DNA from 2 places in the Kitasatospora sp. NPDC033851 genome. Region 1 is predicted to be linked to the other one. Evidence: riboswitches for the same ligand, from Rfam matches in the RefSeq annotation. Region 1 holds a riboswitch; the other holds the start of a gene.

Evidence for each region. Region 1 has a riboswitch for thiamine pyrophosphate ahead of ACZ51D_RS07275 (purine-cytosine permease family protein). Riboswitches for the same ligand answer to the same signal wherever they lie in the genome.
Region 2: another riboswitch for thiamine pyrophosphate. It lies ahead of thiO (glycine oxidase ThiO); the one in region 1 lies ahead of ACZ51D_RS07275 (purine-cytosine permease family protein).

What each region holds. Positions count from the first base shown of each region.
Region 1 is NZ_JBVIRL010000003.1:107,091-110,414, forward strand. It holds gene ACZ51D_RS07270 (S1C family serine protease) at 1-1,500, opposite strand, end outside; TPP riboswitch at 1,711-1,857, shown strand; gene ACZ51D_RS07275 (purine-cytosine permease family protein) at 1,850-3,286, shown strand.
Region 2 is NZ_JBVIRL010000016.1:83,688-87,011, forward strand. It holds gene ACZ51D_RS27380 (thiazole synthase) at 1-438, opposite strand, end outside; gene thiS (sulfur carrier protein ThiS) at 440-640, opposite strand; gene thiO (glycine oxidase ThiO) at 706-1,884, opposite strand; TPP riboswitch at 1,888-2,000, opposite strand; gene ACZ51D_RS27395 (NAD(P)/FAD-dependent oxidoreductase) at 2,142-3,324, shown strand, end outside.

The DNA of each region.
Region 1 (3,324 bases):
GATCGCCGAGTTGATGCCGACCACGGCGCCGCCGGAGTCGAGCAGCGGGCCGCCGGAGTTGCCGGGGTTGATCGAGGCGTCGGTCTGCAGGGCGTTCATGTACGAGGCCTGCGAGCCGGTGTCGTCGCCGGAGGCGACCGGGCGGTCCTTGGCGCTGATGATGCCGCTGGTGACGGTGGACTCCAGGCCGTACGGCGCGCCGATCGCGACGGTGGCGTCGCCGACGTTGACCTTGTCGGAGTCGGCCAGCGGCAGCGGGGCCAGCTTGCTCTTCGGCGGGTTGTCGATCTTGACCACGGCGACGTCGTAGCCCTCGGCGTGGCCCAGCACCGAGGCGTTGTACGAGGTGCCGTCGGCGAACTTGACGGTCAGCTTGCCGCCGTTGAGGGTCGGCGCGACCACGTGGTTGTTGGTGAGGATGTGGCCCTCGGTGTCGAAGACGAAGCCGGTGCCGGTGCCGGACTCGCCGTTGCCCTGCGCCTTGATGGTGACGACGCTGGGCAGCGCCTTCTGCGCGATGGCGGCGATGGAGCCGGGGGAGGGCTCGTTCTTCTGGGTGTCGCTGGCCTGGACGGTGGTGCTGCGGTGGTCGTCCGCGGAGCTGCTGCTGTCGTTGCGGTCGGCCACGGTCACGCCGAGCGCGCCGCCGGCCACACCGGCGACCAGTGCGACGGCAGCGATCAGGGCGACCAGTGCGCCGCGCTTCTTGCGCGGGCCGCCGCCGTCCGGGCCGCCGGGGTAGTCGGCCGGGTAGCCGAGCGGGCCCGCCGGGCCGCCGGGGTAGCCCGCGCCGCCGGAGGTGGCGTCGTGGGTCGGGCCCCAGCCGCCGAGCGGCTGGCCCGCACCGAACGGGTGGTGGCCGTGCGCGGCGGGCGTGCCGTGGGCGGCCGGGGTACCGGGGGCGGCTGCGGCGGCGCCGTACGCGTCGTGCGCACCGGCGGCGGGGACGCCGTGGGTCGGGGTGGCGTACGGGTTGGCGGCCGGCGGCAGCGCCGGGGCCACGGGCGCTGCCGCCGGGGCCACGGGCGCGGCGGGCGGCAGGACCGGCGGCGGCGCGTCGATGTACCCGGTGGCCGGGTCGACGGCGTGCTCCTCGGCGACCGGCGCGGCGGGCGCCACCGGCGGGGCGGCTGCCTCGGGCGCGGCCGCCGGTGCCTCCGGCGCGGGGACCTTGGTGAAGGCGACGGTGGGCTTGTGCCCGCCCTCGGCCGGGACGGTCTCGGCCGTGCCGGCCTCGCCGGTGGCCGCCTCGGGTTCGGGCACCCGACGGAACGCCATGGTCGGCTTGTGCCCGCCGTCCGCCGGCGCCGCGTCCGCCGGGGCGGCCTCGGCGGGGACGGCCTCGCCGGTGGCCGCCTCCGGCTCGGGGACCCGGCGGAAGGCCATGGTCGACTGGTGCCCGCCCTGAGCGGGGCCTTCGGAAGCGGACTCAGCCGCCCCCTGGCCGGCGGGCTGCTCCCCCTGCGGCCCGGTGGGCCCAACCTCGCGCTCGGTGCTCACGGACGACCTCCATAGCTGGCAGAACCAAGGACCATAGTTTTTCGCACTGTCGATTCGATTGCCGTAAGGACCCCTCTGAAGAACTCATAAGAATCCTTAGCCGGTGCCGACGGCCGAGGGCTCCCCCCTCCCCGCCGGGCGTCCCGCGATGCGGACCGCGCACGCCCTGGCCTTGGGTGTTCACCCCTGTGCCGGTTAGCCTGTCGCTCCAAACTGACACGCGGGAGCTTGGACCGACCAGGCTGAGAGTGCGCATGTCGACCGTACGCCACGCGAGCGAGGCGGACGGTCGAGGGGGCGCTGACCGCCGGAACCTGTCCGGGTAATGCCGGCGTAGGGAGTATCGGCCATGCCGTCTGCTTCGTCATCCTCTTCTTCGGACGCTGCCGCGTCCAAGGATTTCCCCGAGTCCACCGCTGCGGCGACCACCGCTGCGGCCACCACGGCGACCGCCGTGCGGGACCGTTCCGAGCGCGTCGAGGCGCCGCTGGTCCTGGACACCGAGCCGCCGCGCACGCTGCGCTTCCGGGACCACTTCGCGCTCTGGATGAACCTGGGCGTCAGCCTGATCGGCTTCTCGACCGCCGCCACCGTGCTCGGCGCCCCCGGCAGCGAGCTGTCGCTGGCCGCCGCGGTGACCGCGATCGTGGTCGGTACGGCGGTCGGCACCGCGATGCTCGGCGTGGCCGCGCTGATCGGCGCCCGGACCGGCGCCCCCGCGATGGCGAACCTGCGCGGGCTGTTCGGCACCCGGCTGTCGTACCTGCCGACGGTGCTGAACATCGTGCAGTGCGTCGGCTGGGGCGTGTTCGAGCTGCTGACGATCTCGGCGGGCGCCCAGACCGTCGCCCACACCACCGGCTACCGCTGGCTGTTCGTGCTGCTCGCGGGCGCCCTGACGACCGCGCTGACCATCTGGCCGCTGGGCTCGATCGCGGTGCTGCGCCGCTTCGTGGCCGGGGCGGTCGCCGTCGCGATGGTGTACTTCACGGTCCAGCTGGGCCGCCAGGGCGTGCCGGACCCGGGCGCCGGCAACTGGCACGGCTTCCTGGGCGCGACCGACGCGATGATCGCGGTGTCGATCTCCTTCGTCCCGCTGGCCGCCGACTACACCCGGCACTCGCGCACCCCGCGCTCGGCGTTCTGGGGCAGCTTCTCCGGCTACACGATCGCCCAGGTCTGGTGCTACGTGCTCGGCCTGATGGCGCTGCTGCAGTCCGGTGGCGACCCGAACAAGCTCTTCGACTCCTTCCTCGGCGTCTGGGCCGGCTGGCTGTTCCTGCTGGTGCTGGTGCTGCGCGAGACGGACCAGTCGTTCGCCAACGTGTACTCGACCGCGATGTCGGTGCAGAACCTGCTGCCGCGGGTGGACCGCCGGGTGCTGAGCGGCGTGATCGGCGTGCTGACCACCGTGCTGGCGCTGCAGATCGACCAGTTCACCGACACCTACTACAGCTTCCTCGGCCTGATCGGCTCGGTGTTCGTGCCGCTGCTGGCGGTGCTGGCGGTGGACTTCTTCCTCGGCGCCGGGCGCCGCGGCTGGAACCTCTCCGAGGACGCGCCCGCCCGCTGGACGATGCTGCTGCCGTGGGTGCTGGGCTTCGCCGTCTACCAGTTCATCGCGCCGACCAAGGTCGCCGACTGGTGGACGAACTTCTGGACCGCCGCCCAGGAGGCCCTGCACTTCACCCCGCAGGAGTGGACGTCGGCCTCGCTGTTCGCCTTCCTGGTGCCGGCCCTGGCCACCTGGGCGCTCACCCCGCTCTCCCGCCGCGCCGCGCGCTGACGCCGGGCGCCGGGCGCCGGGTACCCGAACCCAGCACC
Region 2 (3,324 bases), on a different contig from region 1:
GACGTCCTCCAGCTTGCGGGCCAGCACCGGGTCGTCGTTGGTGTACGGCAGCACCGTGAAGCCGTCGTCGACCAGGGTCTCGGCGGCGTCCAGCAGCTCGATCGGGTCCGGCAGGAGGGTTCGCTCGTCGGCGATCACCTCCAGCTTCACCCAGTCGGTGCCGAGCGCCTCGCGGGCCAGCCGGGCGGTCAGCACGGCCTCGCCGGCGGTGAAGCAGCCGGCCGTGTTGGGCAGCACGCGGATGCCGTTGCGGGTCAGCACGTCCAGGACGGAGCCCTGGGTGCCCGCGTCGACCCGGCGCATCGCGACGGTGGTCAGCTCGGTGCCGGAGGCGAGCAGCGCGCGCTCCAGCACCTCCAGGCTCGGCGCGCCGCCGGTGCCCATGATCAGCCGGGAGGAGAAGCTCGTCCCGGCGATGGTCAGCAGGTCGTCGGCCATCTCAGCCTCCCTGCACGGCGGTGAGGATCTCGACCCGGTCGCCCGCGGTCAGCGGCGTCTCGGACCACGAACTGCGGGGCACCACGGCCTCGTTGAGGGCGGCGGCGACGCCGGAGTTGGCCCGGCTGACGGTGGCCACCACCTCGGCGAGGGTCGTCGCGGCCGGCACCTCGCGGGGCTTGCCGTTGACGGTCAGTGCGATCTCGTCCGGACCGGTTTCGTTCGGTGCGGTCTCGTTCGGGCCGGTTTCGTTCGGTGCGATCTCGGTCATGCCAGGGCCTTCGTGGTGGGGCGAGCGGGGGCGGGGGAGAACCGGGTGGGGGTGAACGGCTGCGCCAGTTCGGGGAGTTCGCCGGTGGCCAGGTACTCGGAGAGCAGGTCGGCGGTCACCGGGGTGAGCAGCACGCCGTTGCGGTAGTGGCCGGTGGCGGCGACCAGCCCGGGCAGTGACGTCGGGCCGAGCAGCGGCGCGTTGTCGGGCGAGCCCGGGCGCAGACCGGCCGAGGTCTCCGCGAGCGGGAGTTCGGTGAGACCCGGGACCAACTCGTGCGCGTCGCGCAGGAGTTCGTACACCCCGCCGGCGGTGACCGTGGTGTCGTAGCCCTGCTCCTCGGTGGTCGCGCCGATCACCAGCTCGCCGTTCTCCCGCGGCACCAGGTAGATGTGCCGGCCGCGCACCACGGCGCGGACGTTGCGGGAGAGGAACGGCCGGTAGGCGTCGGGGACCCGTAGGCGCAGCACCTGCCCCTTCACCGGGCGGATCGCGGGCAGCACGCCCTCGGGCAGACCGGCCAGCCGGTGGCTGTGCGGGCCGGCGGCGAGCACGACCTGGTCGGCGGTCACGGTCTCGTGCGTGCTCAGGCGGGCGCCGACCGCGCGGCCGCCCTCGACCAGCAGCTCAACCGCCTCGGCGGCCCGGACGACGACGCCCGCGCGCTCCCCGGCCGACAGCAGCGCGGTGAGCATCCGCCGGCCGTCCACCTGGTGGTCGTCCGCGACGTGCAGGCCGCCGCGCACCCCGGGGGCGAGCATCGGCTCCAGCCTGCGGGCCTCCCGGCCGGTCAGCCAGGTCGAGTCCAGGCCCAGCCGCCGGTGGAAGGCGTGCAGTTCGCGCAGTTCCTCGCGGTCGTCGGAGTCCAGCGCGACGGCGATCGTGCCGCACTGGCGGTAGCCGGTGTCCTGGCCGCCGCTCGCCTCCGTGAGTTCGGCGACGAAGTCCGCGTACCGCTCGTTGGAGGCCATGCCGAGGCGCAGCAGCGGCTCCTCGCCGTACTGGAGCTCGGTGACCGGGGCGAGCATCCCGGCCGCGACCTTGCCCGCCCCGCCGCCGGGGGTGGGGTCGACCACGACGGTCCGCAGCCCTCGCTGCGCCGCCCGCCAGGCGACGGCGAGGCCGATGATGCCCCCGCCGATCACCAGGACGTCGGGTGGGGCGCCTGATGGCATGCGTGTCAAAGCTGCTCTTCTCCCTTCGCCGGTATGACCCGGATCAGGTTCGGACGGTCGCAGGCCGTGCCAGCCCGCCTCTCAGCCCGGTTCGCCGGGCTCCCGTGATGGTGTCCCCACCATAACGCCGGGGCCCGGCCCGGCCGAAGGGCCGGACGAAGGGTGGACAGGGGGAGGCGGAAGGGGGCCGCTCGGCGCGAGGCCGCGCCTGAACGAAGGGTGGACGGCCCGGAAGCGGTGGCGTCGCGCTGAGTACAGTGACGGGCGTGGCAGAGCTGAGCGGGACGGATCAGGTGGTCGTCGTCGGGGCCGGGCTGGCCGGGGCGCAGTGCGCCCTGAAGCTGCGGCAGGGCGGTTGGCGGGGGCGGATCACGCTGGTCGGCGAGGAGCCGCACGCGCCGTACGACCGGCCACCGCTCTCCAAGGACGTGCTGCTCGGCAAGAGCGACAGCACCACCCTGGACATCGACTACGCGAACCTCGGCATCGAGGTCCGCACCGGCCGCCGGGCCACCGGCCTCACCCCCGGCGTGCTGCACACCGACGACGGCGACCTCCCGTACGGCTCGCTGGTGATCGCCACCGGCGCCGTCCCGCGCGCCCTGCCCGGCGCCGAGCGGGCCCACCTGCTGCACACCCTGGACGACGCGCTGGCGCTGCGCGCGCTGCTGCGCCCCGGCCTGCGGCTGGTGCTGGTCGGCGCGGGCTGGATCGGCGCCGAGGTGTCCACCGCCGCCCGCGAGGCGGGCTGCGAGGTGACCGTGGTCGAGGCGGGCCCGGCGCCGCTGCCCGGCGCGCTGCCGACCGCGATCGGCTCGGCGATGGCCGCCTGGTACGCCGAGGCCGGCGTCGACCTGCGCTGCGGGGTCGGCGTGGCCGCCGTCGAGCCCGGCGCGGTGCTGCTGGCGGACGGCTCGCACCTGCCCGCCGACGAGGTGGTGGTCGGCATCGGCGCCCGGCCCGCGACCGAGTGGCTGGCCGGCTCCGGCGTCGAACTGGACGGGACCGGCGCCGTCGTGGTGGACGCGCGGCTGCGCACCAGCCTGCCCGGTGTCTTCGCGGCCGGGGACTGCGTCAGCTACCCCTCGGCCCGGGCCGGCGGCCGGCTGGCCGTCCAGCACTGGGACCACGCGCTGCAGTCCGGCGAGGCGGCGGCCGCCGCCGTCCTCGGTGCGGACGCGCCGCCGTACGACCCGGTGCCGTACTTCTGGTCGGAGCAGTTCGGGCGGATGGTCCAGTACGTGGGCCGGCACGCCGAGGGCGACGAGCCGCTGTGGCGCGGCAGCCCGCAGGACGGCTCCTGGGCGGTGCTCTGGCTGCGCGACGGGGTGCCGAGCGCGCTGCTGACCGTGGACCGGCCGCGCGACCTCACCCAGGGACGGAAGCTGATCGAACGCGGTGCGGCGCTGGACCCGGCCCGCGCGGCGGACCCCTCGGTTC